DNA from 3 places in the Serratia sp. NCCP-200 genome. Region 1 is predicted to be linked to each of the others. Evidence: riboswitches for the same ligand, from Rfam matches in the RefSeq annotation. Region 1 holds a riboswitch; each other region holds the start of a gene.
What was found. A riboswitch is a leader RNA that binds a small molecule or an ion and turns the genes downstream of it on or off. The one in region 1 is predicted to bind thiamine pyrophosphate.

Region 2: another riboswitch for thiamine pyrophosphate. It lies ahead of thiC (phosphomethylpyrimidine synthase ThiC); the one in region 1 lies ahead of thiB (thiamine ABC transporter substrate binding subunit).
Region 3: another riboswitch for thiamine pyrophosphate. It lies ahead of thiM (hydroxyethylthiazole kinase); the one in region 1 lies ahead of thiB (thiamine ABC transporter substrate binding subunit).

Annotation. Positions count from the first base shown of each region.
Region 1 covers NZ_BAAKUJ010000005.1:267,461-272,599, forward strand. Annotated here, with positions in the region: gene AC6HVW_RS17770 (sugar efflux transporter) at 1-1,129, opposite strand, end outside; gene sgrT (glucose uptake inhibitor SgrT) at 1,277-1,450, opposite strand; gene sgrR (HTH-type transcriptional regulator SgrR) at 1,543-3,204, shown strand; TPP riboswitch at 3,242-3,360, shown strand; gene thiB (thiamine ABC transporter substrate binding subunit) at 3,417-4,403, shown strand; gene thiP (thiamine/thiamine pyrophosphate ABC transporter permease ThiP) at 4,379-5,139, shown strand, end outside.
Region 2 covers NZ_BAAKUJ010000013.1:6,083-11,221, reverse strand. Annotated here, with positions in the region: gene thiE (thiamine phosphate synthase) at 1-423, opposite strand, end outside; gene thiC (phosphomethylpyrimidine synthase ThiC) at 416-2,359, opposite strand; TPP riboswitch at 2,477-2,599, opposite strand; gene AC6HVW_RS24800 (Rsd/AlgQ family anti-sigma factor) at 2,704-3,216, opposite strand; gene nudC (NAD(+) diphosphatase) at 3,318-4,085, shown strand; gene hemE (uroporphyrinogen decarboxylase) at 4,123-5,139, shown strand, end outside.
Region 3 covers NZ_BAAKUJ010000001.1:214,787-219,925, reverse strand. Annotated here, with positions in the region: gene srlR (glucitol operon DNA-binding transcriptional repressor SrlR) at 1-398, shown strand, start outside; gene gutQ (arabinose-5-phosphate isomerase GutQ) at 391-1,362, shown strand; gene AC6HVW_RS01035 (inhibitor of vertebrate lysozyme family protein) at 1,434-1,892, opposite strand; gene thiD (bifunctional hydroxymethylpyrimidine kinase/phosphomethylpyrimidine kinase) at 2,175-2,975, opposite strand; gene thiM (hydroxyethylthiazole kinase) at 2,972-3,766, opposite strand; TPP riboswitch at 3,803-3,894, opposite strand; gene rluF (23S rRNA pseudouridine(2604) synthase RluF) at 4,007-4,810, shown strand; gene AC6HVW_RS01015 (phosphoethanolamine transferase) at 5,124-5,139, shown strand, end outside.

The DNA of each region.
Region 1 (5,139 bases):
GGTAGTAAACCGCATAGTGCCCAAAGTTTTCTACCAGCGCGCCTTGCAGTACACCGGCCAGGATCACCCCTGTCGAAATGCTGTTGGTAAACATGGTGGTCGCGGCACCAGGCCGCCCCGGCATCAGATCCTGAAAATACAACATGCCGATCCCGGCAATAATGCCGATAAACACCGCGTTGAACAGCTGCAATACCATCAGGGCCGACTGGAACTTGAACAGCACCAGCCCGGCATAAAACAGCACGCCTGCCGCCACAGCAAACAGCATCATATTGCGTTTGCCAAAGCGTTTGACGTAATAACCCGCCAGCAGCATAGCCGGGATTTCCAGCCCGGCTGCGGTGCCCATCAGCCAACCTGCCAGCCGTTCAGGCAAGCCCAGATCGGCGGTGATGTACAGCGGCATATCGATGATATACATGGTGTTGCAGGTCCACATCAGCATCGAAGCCACAAACAGCAGACGCACATCGGGATCGCGCCAGGCGCTGATTGGCGCAATAGGCGGAGAATCTACGCTGATCTCAACGTCGGCACGGGGCACCGAAGGCAATATCAGCCACACCAACAGCACGCTGACGGCAAAAATCAGCGCCGCAATCATAAACATCACGGTAAAGCCGTAGTTCAGTGCCAACATAAATGACAGCGGCGGACCGATCACCCAGGCCAGTGAAAGCTGAGCACGCATCACCGAACTGAACATCACTACTTCACGTGCCGAGCTGTCCGCATACTCACGCGCCAGGGCAAAAATCTGTGGCATGGCGGTATTGGCAATCGCGGCCAGCAGTACACCTACGGTGATCAACGTCAGATAATCACGGTTGAACGCAAACAACAGGCTGTTGGCCAGGGCCATGGCACAGCATACCAAGATCAGCTTGCGCCGATCGCCACGGGTATCCGAACGCTTGGCCAACAGGAAGCTGACGATGATCCCGGCGATGGCATTCACGGTATAGAACATGCCTACCCATAGCGGCCGCACCTTTACCTCAGTGGTCAGAAACAGGCTCAGCGTGGGGGCTTGCAGCGCTCCGGCAATACCGGTCAGGAAGGCTATTAGCAGGAAGGCGGCAAAAACGGGATTAAAACGGCGCGGTAACCAGCGTCTGAAACTCATAGCGATATCCCTATCCAGAAATAAAGAAGGCTATGCTACAGAAGGAAAATTGCCGAAGGAAGTAAAGACGGCAGATAAAAATGCCAGTGGGTAACCCCACTGGCTGGTGAAAAGCACCATTACTCAGAATCACTTTTGCGGTGAACGTCAGATACGCTCACGGTATTGCTTGTCGCTCAGCGTGGCGATGTGCCACTGGGTCAAGTGGGCCAGCATCTCCAGCCGCGCCTGTTCAGGGACCACCTGCAGCCAATCGGCCTGCTGGCGGCGGATAGCGGTGAAATAACGCTGATAAAACTGTTTAGTTAACAGAACCGTCATTTGTTATCCCTCCGCTGATTCAACTGCCCTCATTATCGGCGTAATATAGGGAAAGATAAATTGACGACTTGATGCCAGAGAGTTCCTCTTTTATGTCCACCTCACGCCTGCAACAACAGTTCATCCGCCTGTGGCAACGCTGCCATGGCCAAACCACCGAAACCACGCTGCAAGAGTTGGCAGAGGTGCTCAGTTGTTCCCGCCGCCATGTTCGTTCGCTGCTGGGAGCCATGCAGCACGAGGGTTGGCTTACCTGGCAGGCTGAGTCCGGCCGGGGTAAGCGTTCGCTGCTCAGCTTCCACTACACCGGATTGGCACTGCAACAACAACGCGCCGAGGAGCTGCTGGAACAGGATCGCATCGACCAACTGGTCCAACTGGTGGGCGATAAAGACGTAGTACGCCAAATGCTGCTTTCCCAACTGGGGCGCAGCTTCCGCCAGGGGAAACATATCCTGCGCGTGCTCTACTATCGTCAGCTTTACAACCTATTGCCCGGTTCGGCACTGCGTCGTTCAGAAACCCACCTGGCAAGACAGATTTTCAACGGCCTGACACGGGTAAATGAGGAAAATGGGGAACTAGAGCCCGATCTTTCACATCATTGGCAAACGCTCACCCCTTTACACTGGCGCTTTTATCTTCGCCCGGCGATCCATTTTCATCATGGCCGTGAGCTGGAAATGGAAGATGTTATCCATTCACTCAACCGCCTGATCCCACAACCGCTATTTTCACATATCGACAGGATCGTCTCGCCTACGCCCTATGTCATCGATGTACATCTGCACACGCCGGACTATTGGCTGCCCTGGCTGCTGAGCAGCGTACATGCCATGATCCTGCCGCGCGAATGGCAGAACCTGCCGGATTTTGCCCGCCATCCGATTGGCACCGGCCCCTATCGGGTGATACACAACAACCAAAGCCAGATGAAAATTCATGCCTTTGACGACTACTTTGGCTATCGTGCCCTGATCGATGAGGTCAACATTTGGGTATTACCCGAAATCACCGAAGAGCTGGCGCACTCCGGCGTACAGTTGCAAGGGGATGATACCGGAAGGAACGAGCTGGAAAGCCGCCTCGAAGAAGGCTGTTATTTTCTGTTGTTCGACCAGCGTTCGGCACTGGCGGCCAATCCGGAAATCCGCAGTTGGCTGAGCGAACTGATCAACCCGATAGCGCTGCTCAGCCACGCCGGGCCGCTCTACCAGCGTTACTGGGCTCCGGCCTATGGCATTCTCCCGCGCTGGTTGCATAACCGCGTGCTGGGGCAGCAGCCCAAGCCTGCGGGCTTAACCGAATTGACCCTGACCTTCTATAACGAACACTCCGAGTTCCACGCAATCAAGCAGGCTATCGCCTCTCTACTAGCCGAACAGGGTATCAAACTCAATGTGCAGGCCGTGGATTATGAAGTCTGGCATAAGGGCAAGGCGCAAAGCGATCTGTGGTTAGGTAGCGCCAACTTCACCCTGCCGCTGGAATTTTCACTGTTTGCCACGCTGTACGAACTACCGCTGATACAACACTGTCTGACGGAGGATATCGCGCAGGATGCCGCTCAGTGGCGGGAAAACCGACTGTCCATGGCCGAGTTTTGCCAGCGCCTGGTCAGCAGCCATCAGTTGCATCCTTTATTCCACCACTGGTTGCAACTGCATGGTCAACGCAGCATGCGTGGGGTACGGATGAATACCCTCGGCTGGTTCGATTTTAAATCTGCGTGGTTTGCGCCGCCGGAAGCATAATCGCCTTTCACCCACGCCGCTTAGCCTCTACAATAGCGCCGACTCAACGGGGTGCGGAGAACCCGCCAATTTTTGGCCAACGGTTTTCCGCTGAGAGCACACCCGTCGAACCTGATCCGGTCAATACCGGCGGAGGGATTTGAGCATGGCGAGTTAACCTTCGTTAACCCAGCCCTCAGATACCTTTGCCCCTTTATTATTAGGAGTGCAAAGTGGTCAAAAAATACCTGCCCTGTTTATTATTGCTAGCGGCGATGCCGGTCCTGGCCAAGCCAACGCTGACGGTCTACACCTACGACTCTTTCGCTGCCGACTGGGGCCCGGGCCCTGCGGTAAAAAAAGCCTTTGAGGCCGAATGTGACTGCGAATTGAAATTCGTGGCGCTGGAAGACGGCGTGTCGTTACTCAACCGCCTGAGAATGGAAGGCAAGAACAGCGCCGCCGACGTGGTTTTGGGCCTGGACAACAACCTGCTGCAAGCCGCGCAGCAAACCGATCTGTTCACCGCCAGCCAAGTCGATACTAGCAAGCTCACCGTTCCCGGTGGCTGGCACAACCAGACCTTCGTTCCCTACGACTATGGCTACTTTGCTTTCGTCTACAACAAAGACAAGCTGAAGAACCCGCCGACCAGCCTGAAAGAGTTGGTGAGCAGCGATCGCCCCCTGAAGATCATCTATCAGGATCCGCGTACCAGCACACCTGGCCTTGGCCTGCTGCTCTGGATGCAGAAAGTGTATGGCGACGAAGCACCGCTCGCCTGGCAACAGTTGGCGAAGAAAACCGTCACCGTGACCAAAGGCTGGAGTGAAGCCTACGGCCTGTTCCTGAAAGGGGAAGGCGACATGGTACTGAGCTACACCACCTCCCCCGCCTACCATCTGATCGAAGAGAAAAAAGACCTCTATGCGGCGGCCAGCTTCAGTGAAGGCCACTACCTGCAAATCGAAGTCGCTGGCAAGCTAAAGGCCAGCAAACAGCCAGAACTGGCCGAGCGCTTCATGCAGTTTATGGTCTCCCCGGCCTTCCAGAACACCATTCCCACTGGCAACTGGATGTACCCGGTGATCAAGACGGAACTGCCCGCCGGTTTCGAACAGATCACCGTGCCGCAAACGGCATTACAATTCAGCGCCGAGGAAGTGGCACAACAGCGTGGTAACTGGATCCGGGCATGGCAAACCGCCGTCAGCCACTGATCCCCCGCTGGTTATGGCCGGGGCTGATGGCCGCCGGTCTGATCCTGCTGATCGCGTTGGCGGCCATGGGCTCGCTGTGGCGTCATGCGCCGGAAAGCGATTGGCGTAGCCTGTGGCAAGACAGCTACCTCTGGCACGTAGTGCGCTTTACCTTTTGGCAGGCACTGCTCTCCGCCGTGATCTCGGTAGTGCCTGCCATCTGGCTGGCCCGGGCGCTTTACCGACGGCGCTTCCCTGGCCGCACCCTGCTGCTGCGCCTGTGCGCCATGACGCTGGTGCTGCCGGTGCTGGTGGCGGTGTTTGGCATGCTGAGCGTCTACGGCAGGCAAGGCTGGCTGGCAACGCTGTGTGGTTGGCTGGGCGTGAACTACAGTTTTTCGCCTTATGGCCTGCAAGGTATTCTGCTGGCGCATCTGTTCTTTAATATGCCACTGGCCACCCGCCTGCTGCTACAGGCGCTGGAGAACATTCCCACCGAGCAGCGACAACTGGCCGCACAGCTGGGAATGAACGGCTGGCAGCAGTTCCGCTTTGTGGAATGGCCTGCGTTACGCCGCCAGATCCTCCCCAGTGGGGCCCTGGTGTTTATGCTGTGTTTTGCCAGCTTCGCAACCGTGCTGTCGTTGGGCGGCGGGCCTCAGGCCACCACCATAGAGCTGGCGATCTATCAGGCCTTGAGTTACGACTACGATCTCAGCCGCGCTGCGCTGCTGGCGCTGATCCAACTGGCTTGTTG
Region 2 (5,139 bases), on a different contig from region 1:
CATATCCTTGGTTTGCGTTGGGAAGATATGCCCCAGTGCGATATAGGAAGGTTTGACGGCGAGCGCCCGGGCCAGCTCGGCATCGTCATGGGTGGAAACGCCCAAGCGCAATCCTGCACGATGGATAGCTGCCAGATCGGTGGTGTCCAAATCTTCCTGCCCCAGGTGGACGCCGTAGGCATCATGCTTAATCGCCAACCGCCAATAATCATTGATAAACAGCCGGGCCTGATAGCGCTTGCCAAGGGCAATGGCGGCGGCAATGTCCGCCTCTACTTGCTCGTCTGGCAGATCTTTGATGCGTAGCTGGATAGTGGTAACGCCTGCCTCCAGCAGGCGGGCGATCCATTCAACGCTGTCGACAACCGGGTATAAACCCAGCCTGTGCGGTGTTGCAGGGAAGGGAGAGGTGAGGTTAGTCATTATTTATCTCCTCCTGCAAATTGGCCGCGCTGTGGTAGAGCTCGCTGCCGCGTGAGCGGAATTCAGCCGACATTTTCTCCATCCCGGTTAGTTGCACTTCGATCGGTTTGGCTGCCTCTTGTGCGGCGGCATAGTCACGCACTTCCTGGGAGATTTTCATGGAGCAGAACTTCGGCCCACACATGGAGCAGAAGTGGGCGATCTTGCCGGATTCTTGCGGCAGCGTTTCGTCGTGATAGGCGCGGGCGGTTTGTGGATCCAGCGCCAGGTTAAACTGATCTTCCCAACGGAACTCAAAGCGCGCCTTGGACATGGCGTTATCGCGGATCTGTGCGCCCGGATGGCCTTTTGCCAAGTCGGCGGCGTGAGCGGCGATCTTGTAAGTGATCAGCCCCTGTTTCACGTCTTCTTTGTTAGGCAGCCCCAGGTGTTCCTTCGGCGTCACGTAGCAAAGCATCGCACAGCCGAACCAGCCGATCATTGCCGCGCCGATCCCGGAGGTGAAATGGTCGTAACCCGGTGCGATATCGGTAGTCAATGGCCCCAGCGTGTAGAACGGTGCTTCATGGCAATGTTCCAGCTCCTCGGTCATGTTGCGGCGGATCATCTGCATCGGCACGTGGCCTGGGCCTTCGATCATCACTTGCACATCATATTCCCAGGCAATCTTGGTCAATTCGCCCAGCGTATGCAGCTCGGCAAATTGCGCTTCGTCATTGGCATCCTGGATCGAGCCCGGGCGCAGGCCGTCGCCGAGTGACAGCGAGACATCGTAAGCGGCGCAAATTTCGCAGATCTCGCGGAAGTGCTGATAGAGGAAGTTTTCCTGATGGTGCGACAGGCACCACTTCGCCATGATCGAGCCGCCACGGGAGACAATGCCGGTCAGGCGTTTGGCGGTCATTGGCACATAGCGCAGCAACACCCCGGCGTGAATGGTGAAGTAATCGACGCCTTGCTCAGCTTGTTCCAGCAGGGTATCGCGGAACATTTCCCAGGTCAGGTTTTCCGCTACGCCGTTCACCTTCTCCAGCGCCTGATAGATCGGTACCGTACCAATCGGCACCGGGCTGTTGCGCAGGATCCATTCACGGGTTTCGTGGATATAACGGCCCGTGGAGAGATCCATCACGGTGTCAGCGCCCCAGCGGGTTGACCACACCAGCTTCTCGACCTCCTCTTCGATCGAAGAGGTGACCGCCGAGTTGCCGATATTGGCATTCACCTTCACCAGGAAATTACGACCAATAATCATCGGCTCGGATTCCGGGTGGTTGATGTTGGCGGGGATGATGGCGCGGCCAGCGGCCACTTCCTGGCGCACAAATTCCGGCGTGATATTTTCCGGTAGATTGGCGCCCCAGCTTTGGCCGGGATGCTGGTGGCGCAGCACTTCACCACGAATGCGCTCACGGCCCATATTTTCGCGAATGGCGATAAATTCCATCTCTGGGGTGACAATACCGGCGCGAGCGTAATGCAACTGCGTAACGCATTTACCCGGCAGGGCTTTGCGGGGCAGCGGCAGGTGCTCAAAGCGCAGATGGTCTAACCCAACATCCGCCAGCCGTTGTTGCGTGAAGCCGGAACTGACGCCGCTTAACGCTTCGGTATCGGCACGTTCGGCGATCCAGTCCGCTCGCACCTTGGCCAAGCCACGATGTACGTCGATCAACGCTTGCGGATCGCCATACGGCCCTGCGGTGTCATACACCGGAATGGCTTCGTTCTGTTCATATTGGGGCTGGTCTTTGTTGCCGCCAATCAGCGTCGGGCTGAGCTGGATCTCACGCATGGGTACCTGAATATCGCTGCGCGACCCTGCGAGATAGATCCGCTGTGAGTTAGGGAAGGTAACGCCTTGCAGAGAGTCGATAAAATCTTGCGCTTGGTCACGCTGCTGTTTACGGGCACGAGGTTGGTTCACGGTAGACATAGCAAATTCCTATCAGTGTAGTGATGTGTGGAAAATTGCTTGTCTGGAGCTCGGAGGGAGTAATGATGGTAGCCGGTAAGGCAGGCACAGCCCCTGGCGGGAGCATCTTGCCTATGGCGATAGATTACTCTTGTTCCCTTCGCGGGTATTAACCCGATCAGGTTCCGCGGATCCCGAATTAACGGTCTCAGCCTGGCCAATTTAATGAAAAATCAGCGCTAGGCACTCCGACAAGAGCCCTCAGTATAAGAGGGTAAACAAAAACTACAAGCCATCCCCCGTCATCTTTCAAGCCGTAGCGTTGTTGGCTGCCTAGCTACGGCTTGAAATCTATGGGGGGATAATTAGGCTGGATGAGACATAGATTCAGTATTATTGGTGCCAGGCTGGCCCTGCTGCCAGGTTTCTGTCGCCAGTTGGATCAATTGATCTTCCAAGGCGAAACGTGATGCCAGGGCTTCGCCGATATCTGACAGCGCCTGATTGAGTTCTTCACACACGTCATCGATATCGACTTCTGTGTAGCGGTCGTGGAACGCCATCACGGCTTCGGTATTGGCCTGTAATTTGGGGTAGAACTTGGTGGCTAGCGCCATTTTGGGGCTGGCGGATCCTTCCACTTGTTTGATAATTTTGTCATAAATGTGAAAATGCCCGGCAGAGAGATAATCCACCAGATTATGGCAAAAGTTCTCCAGCGCTTTTTCATTGAGCGGCGTATGCTTTTCTTTGTTGGGTTTAATGCCGACTAAACTGCAGTAGGCAACCAGTAGCTGCTTGCGTGCCTGCAACCATTGATCGACTAATTCGTTACTGCCACCAACGCGCTGAGTCAGGCTTTCCAATCGGTTGAGCATGGTTGACTCCGTGTGTAAGAGAAAGAAAAAGTGGTAAGTTAATAAAATGTAACAAAGAGCATTCCTAGATTGCCAGTGAAGCAGAGGTTGTGCAACAACATATGGAACTTGCATTAACGGGTAACGAAAATGGCTGGTGGATCGTCAGCCATGAAAGCAAAATTTGGTTACCAAACGGTGAATTGCCGTTTGGTTCTGCCGCATTATTTTCCTTACAAGGCCGACCGGCTCGGCAAATTGGCGAATGGGAGGGGGCACCGGTCTGGCTGGTGCGCCAGCCGATGCCGAAAGAGATGGGATCGGTGCGGCAACTGCTCAGTCTCGATCGCGGCCTGTTCCAACTGGCCGGGCGCGGCGTACAGCTGGCCGACTTTTATCGCTCGCACCGGTTCTGTGGCTACTGCGGTCATGAGATGCACCTTAGCCGCACCGAAAGCGCTTGCCTGTGCGACAACTGTCGCGAACGTTATTACCCGCAGATTGCCCCTTGCGTAATTGTCGCTATCCGCCGCAATGATGAGATCCTGCTGGCACAGCATGTGCGTCACCGTGGGGGGATCCATACCGTGCTGGCGGGGTTTGTGGAGGTGGGGGAAACCCTGGAGCAGGCCGTAGCGCGCGAGGTGATGGAAGAAAGTAATATCGCCATTACCAACCTGCGTTACGTGACTTCGCAACCCTGGCCGTTCCCTCATTCGCTGATGATGGCGTTTATGGCCGAGTATCAGGGCGGTGAACTGCGCCACGATCCTAAAGAGTTGCTCAATGCGGGCTGGTATCGCTATGACCAACTGCCGCTGCTGCCACCGCCTGGTACCGTGGCGCGCCGCCTGATCGAGGACACCGTGGCGCTGTGTCGGGCAGAATAATGTACAATGTCGGCAGATAATCAAGGGAGCCCAAGAAATGAATGAGTTGAAGAACGATCGCTACCTGCGCGCGCTGCTGCGCCAGCCGGTGGATCTCACCCCTGTATGGATGATGCGCCAGGCCGGTCGTTATTTGCCAGAGTACAAAGCCATCCGTGCTCAGGCCGGGGATTTCATGTCGCTGTGCAAAAATGCCGAACTGGCCTGTGAGGTGACATTACAGCCCCTGCGCCGTTATGCGCTGGACGCCGCCATCCTGTTCTCCGACATTCTCACCATTCCCGATGCCATGGGGCTTGGGCTCTATTTCGAAACCGGGGAAGGCCCGCGTTTTTCTTCGCCAATCACCTGCCGTGCCGATGTGGAGAAGCTGCCTGCATTCGATCCGGAAGACGAGCTGGGCTATGTCATGAACGCGGTGCGCACCATCCGCCGTGAATTGAAGGGTGAAGTGCCACTGATCGGTTTCTCCGGCAGCCCATGGACGTTGGCGACCTATATGGTCGAAGGCGGCAGCAGCAAGGCATTCACCAAGCTGAAGAAAATGATGTACGCCGAGCCGCAGACGCTGCATTTGCTGCTGGATAAGCTGGCAGACAGTGTGATCCTGTATCTCAATGCCCAAATCAAAGCCGGGGCGCAGTCCGTAATGGTATTCGATACCTGGGGCGGCGTGCTGACGGGCCGTGATTATCGCGAATTCTCACTGCACTATATGCATAAAATCGTCGATGGCCTGCTGCGTGAAAATGACGGACGCCGGGTGCCGGTGACGCTGTTCACCAAAGGCGGCGGCCAGTGGCTGGAAGCGATGGCGGCCACCGGTTGCGATGCGTTGGGCCTGGATTGGACCACCGATATTGCCGATGCGCGCCGCCGTGTGGGCGATAAAGTCGCGCTGCAGGGGAATATGGATCCTTCCATGCTATACGCCGCACCGGAACGCATCGCCCAGGAAGTGGAAACCATTCTGGCCGGTTTTGGCCAGGGCGAAGGTCATGTCTTCAATCTTGGCCACGGTATTCATCAAGACGTGCCACCGGAACATGCCGGG
Region 3 (5,139 bases), on a different contig from region 1:
ACGCGCTGGTGGAACTGGATAACGATCAAACCATCCTGATGCCCGGCGGCACCTACCGTAAAAAATCTGCCTCCTTTCACGGCAGCCTGGCGGAGTCGGCATTTCAGCAGTTCAGCTTCGATAAGCTGTTTATTGGGGCCGACGGTGTCGACCTCAATGCGGGTGTCACCACCTTTAATGAGGTGCATAATGTCAGCAAGGCGATGTGTGAAGCCGCCAGCCGCATTGTGTTGCTGGTCGATTCCTCGAAGTTTGGCCGCAAAAGCCCCAACGTGGTGTGCGATCTGAGCGTCGTGGATACCCTGATTACCGATAACGGCATCAACCCGGATTACCTGGCTGCGCTGCAGGCCAAAGGTATCAATATCATTCTGGTAGGAGACCCCCTTGATGAGTAACGCCACTGCCCTGCTCAACTTTGCCCGTGAAACGCTGGAAATTGAGCTGACCGAAGCGCAACGCCTGCTGACTCGTCTGGATGACAATTTTGTCCATGCCTGCGAACTGCTGCTCAACTGCCGTGGCAAGGCGGTAATTTCCGGCATTGGTAAATCCGGCCATATCGGCAAGAAGATTGCCGCCTCGTTGGCCAGCACCGGCACCCCGTCGTTTTTCGTCCATCCGGCGGAAGCCTTGCATGGCGATTTGGGGATGATCGGCGCCGATGATGTGGTGATCTTCATCTCCTATTCAGGCCGCGCCAAAGAGCTGGATCTGATCCTGCCGCTGCTGGCAGAGAGCAAGATCCCCGTGATTGCCATGACCGGTGGCAAAGAGTCGCCGCTGGCACTGGGTGCTGCCTGTACGTTGGATATCAGCGTTGAACGTGAAGCCTGCCCGATGGGCCTGGCACCCACTTCCAGCGGAGTGACTACGCTGATGATGGGGGATGCATTAGCGATGGCCCTGATGCGCCAGCGCGGTTTTAATGCCGAAGATTTTGCCCGTTCCCATCCCGGTGGCAGCCTGGGTGCTCGCCTGCTAAATCGCGTCCATCACTTGATGCGTACCGGCGATCGCCTGCCGATGGTGCAAGAAAGTGCCAACGTAATGGAAGCCATGCTGGAATTGAGCCGTACCGGGCTAGGCCTGGTAGCCGTATGTGATGCACAGCAAAAAGTGGTGGGCGTGTTTACCGACGGTGACCTGCGCCGCTGGTTGGTGAAGGGTAATAGCCTCAATGACGGCCTCAGCCCGGCGATCACTCGCCCCGGCTACCGCTTGCCAGAACAGTGGCGTGCCGGGGAAGCCCTGGAAGCGCTGCACGAACAGCACATCAGCGCGGCTCCGGTGGTGGATATCGATGGCGTACTGGTAGGTGCAATCAACCTGCACGACCTGCATCAGGCCGGGATCGGCTGATATCACGTAGGGGGCGTAGCATGCTACGCCCGCTTAACTACCTTGGCGCGTAGCTTTCCCCCTCAGCAGCGTTACTTCCAGTCTGGATTGCCCTCAAACTGTTTCTTCAGCAACGCTTTCATCTGATCATCCGGTTTACCCAGCCATTGATATTTGGCGTATTGCTTCGGATGGTCGATGGCCTGCGGCTTATTGGGCACTTCAACCCGCACGCCCCAAGCCTGGGACTTGTCTGCTTTAAAAGCCACAATCATAAAGTTATTGGCGCAGTCATGCGGCTTGCAGATGTTACCGATCTGGTAGCTTTGCCCTTGCCAGGTGACGGTTTCGGCTGGTGTGGAAGTGCCGATCCCTTTGCGCGCCCAACCCGGTAACTGTGCCTGGCCCTTCACCATATTTTTCCAACTGGTTTGGTAGCCCGGTTGCTGGATCAGATCTGAGGCAGTGATAATCTGTTCGGCAAAACTGCCGGTGCTAAATCCAAGCAGGGTCGCAACCAAGGCTCCCAGCAACCTCTTTTTTCCTATCATGGTCTCCTCCCTCGGTAAATCAAAAGCGTAGCTCCAAGTAGCTCAGACCACAATTAAACGGGAAAGTTGGCTCAGCGTTTTTCGTCAGACAACCTGCCAATACCTTTTTTTGGTTGCCCCAACCCTGATTAGCCGCTTTCCTTCTTGGAAGCGGCGGTAAAATTTCTTCCGACATTTCTTCCGACATTTCTTCCGACATTGTGGCAACGTTTCTCAGCTTGTCACCCAATACCTTTGGTTAATGTCGCCACCAGTTTCGCCAGCATAAACTCAATCTCTGGCTCACCACCATGCATGGAAATGGTGTACCGGCCCAATACCCTGCCCCACCTCCAGGCTATCGGCCTGCTGTAAAGCCTGTTGCAGGTAGTTTTTTGCCGCAGCTACGGTATCGGCCCAATTTGGGTGGCGCGGGCGCAGAGCAGCCAGTGCCGCAGATAAGGTGCAACCGGTGCCGTGCGTGTGCCTGGTCGCTATGCGCGGCGCACTAAAGCGCTGCTCAAAGCCGGGGGTAAATAGCCAATCTGGGCTTTCCTCTTCACTTAGGTGGCCCCCCTTCATTAACACCGCCTGACAGCCCATCGCTAACAACGCCTGTCCCTGCTCGCGCATTTGCGATTCGTTTTGTGCCGGAGCGCAGGCCAGCAAAGCCGCCGCCTCTGGCAAGTTCGGCGTGATAATGGAAACCAACGGCATTAGCTCACGGCGGATGGACTCCACCGCTTCCGGTGCCAACAGCGGGTCACCACTTTTAGCCAGCATCACCGTATCCAGCACTACATAAGGCAGCTTGTAATGGCGTAGGCGCTCGGCCACCGCCTGCACGATGTCGGCATTAGCCAACATGCCGATTTTAGCGCTGTCGATACGCACATCGCTGAGTACCGAATCCAGTTGGGCGGCCACAAATGCCGGTTCGATATGATATACCGACTGCACGCCACGGGTGTTCTGCGCCACCAGCGCGGTGATCACGCTGGTGCCATAGGCCCCCAATGCGGAGAAAGCTTTCAGATCGGCCTGAATACCGGCTCCACCGCTAGGATCGGTGCCAGCGATGGTGAGAGCGTTAATCCGTTTCATAGCAGATCCTCCATGCGCAGTTGGTAGAGGGCATCCAGGAAGGCGGCAGTAAAGCTGCCAGGGCCAGAACACCGCGCCGTGGCCCTTTCACCACATAGCGCCATCACCCGGCAAGCGGTGGCAACGTTATCCAGCCGATCGCCCGGCAAACTGCAAAATGCTGTCACAACGGCCGAAAGCGCGCAGCCCGTCCCCACCACGCGCGTCATTAATACATCGCCACCGGTGACGGCCCAGTCTCGCTCACCATCGGTGATGTAGTCTGTCTCACCGGTGACGGCCACAATGGCCCCGCAATTACGCGCCAATACGCGTGCTGCGGGTAACGCCACCAGCGAGTCATCCTGGCTATCCATACCACGGGCGCTGGTCTGCAGGCCGCTCAAGGCAATGATTTCCGACGCGTTGCCACGGATCGCCGCAGGCCGCAGGGTGAGCAAGCGGCGGGCGAAGATTGCTCGGTATTCCAATCCCCCAACGGCAACCGGATCCAGTAACCAGGGCTTTTCAGCACGATTGGCAGCCTCGATGGCGGCTAACATCGACTCTGCCCGCGATGCGTGCAGGGTGCCGATATTGATCAACAGCGCATCAGCCACGCGGCTGAACTGCGCGGCCTCTTCCGGTTCCACCACCATGGCTGGCGAAGCGCCTAACGCCAGCAGCACGTTGGCCGTCAGCTCTTGCACCACTTCGTTGGTCAGGCAGTGGATCAATGGAGGTTGGCGTTTAAATTGGTTAAAGCAGGCCGCGGCACGGATGCCGGGTAACACATCAGGTCGAGTAAACATAATGCTCCCAACCGGCGTTCAAGAGGGCGGGTACCGGTTGAGATACCGCGACATCCCTACGCTGGCATAATCCAGATCAGGTAATACGGGTAATTTCTCAGCCCCTAGGGGCACCCCGAGTCGACGTTTGCCATTATTGAGGCTGTGGCCAGTGAGGTCAATCACGCGATAGCGTCAAAAAATAAAAAGGAGACGCCGTCTCCCCCAGATAATGTATAGTTCGCGTTTAACGGGGAAACCATGCTCACTCACTCATCTATCCGCCTTAACAAATACATTAGCGACAGCGGCATGTGTTCTCGTCGCTCTGCCGACCGCCACATCAAGCAAGGCAACGTTTCCATCAACGACAAGTTAGCCTCCTTGGGTGCTCAGGTATTGGTCGGGGATGTGGTGACAGTTAACGGCCAGCCGATCGAACCGCGTGATGCGGACGATCTAGTGCTTATCGCACTGAATAAGCCTGTTGGCATCATCACCAGCATGGGGAAGCACGTGCGGGATAACATTGGTGATTTCGTTAATCACACCAGACGCGTCTTTCCCATCGGGCGCCTGGATAAAGACTCCCAAGGGCTGATTTTCCTGACCAATGACGGCGAACTGGTCAATAAGATCCTCCGTGCTGGCAACAATCACCAAAAAGAGTATCTGGTGACCGTCAACAAACCGGTGACCGATGAGTTTATTCAGGGCATGAGTGCGGGCGTCCCCATCCTGGGCACGGTGACTCAAAAATGCTTAGTAGAGAAAGAAGCCCCGCAGGTGTTTCGCATCACCCTGGTGCAAGGGCTTAACCGCCAAATCCGCCGCATGTGCAAATATTTTGGTTATAAAGTCATCAAGCTTGAGCGCGAACGTATTATGAACATCGCTCTGCAAGGGTTGCCGATGGGCGAATGGCGGGATTTTACCGCTGATGAACGGATCGAGTTATACGAGCTGATTGAACACTCCTCGTCTGAGGATATTTCCGCCCCCGCTTCAATAACGCCAGATTTAAGCGACAGTAGCGTTACTCCAACTCCGGCAATCACTGATTAACCTGATTGCGTTATTCCAGAAATGGGGCGTACCGATAGCGATCCGTCCTCACTGAAGGGTCTGCATTTTTCTTGAAAATCCGCACCTTCCTACCTTTACCTCTCATTCCGTTCGAAATTGCAATCAACCTCTCAAAACAGCCGATAATTATCAGTTGATCTTGTTTTCATTCGGCTCTATCTTCTCGCATCCGGGTACATGTTGCGGCTCGCTGGATGCGGTCTATCCCTCCTCCCCTTTCCGTCTACCAAACGGATTTATGACTCTTTTCTTGTCAGAGTTACCACACGGCATTTGATAAATTTCGGTAAACATGAATTCAACGGTTA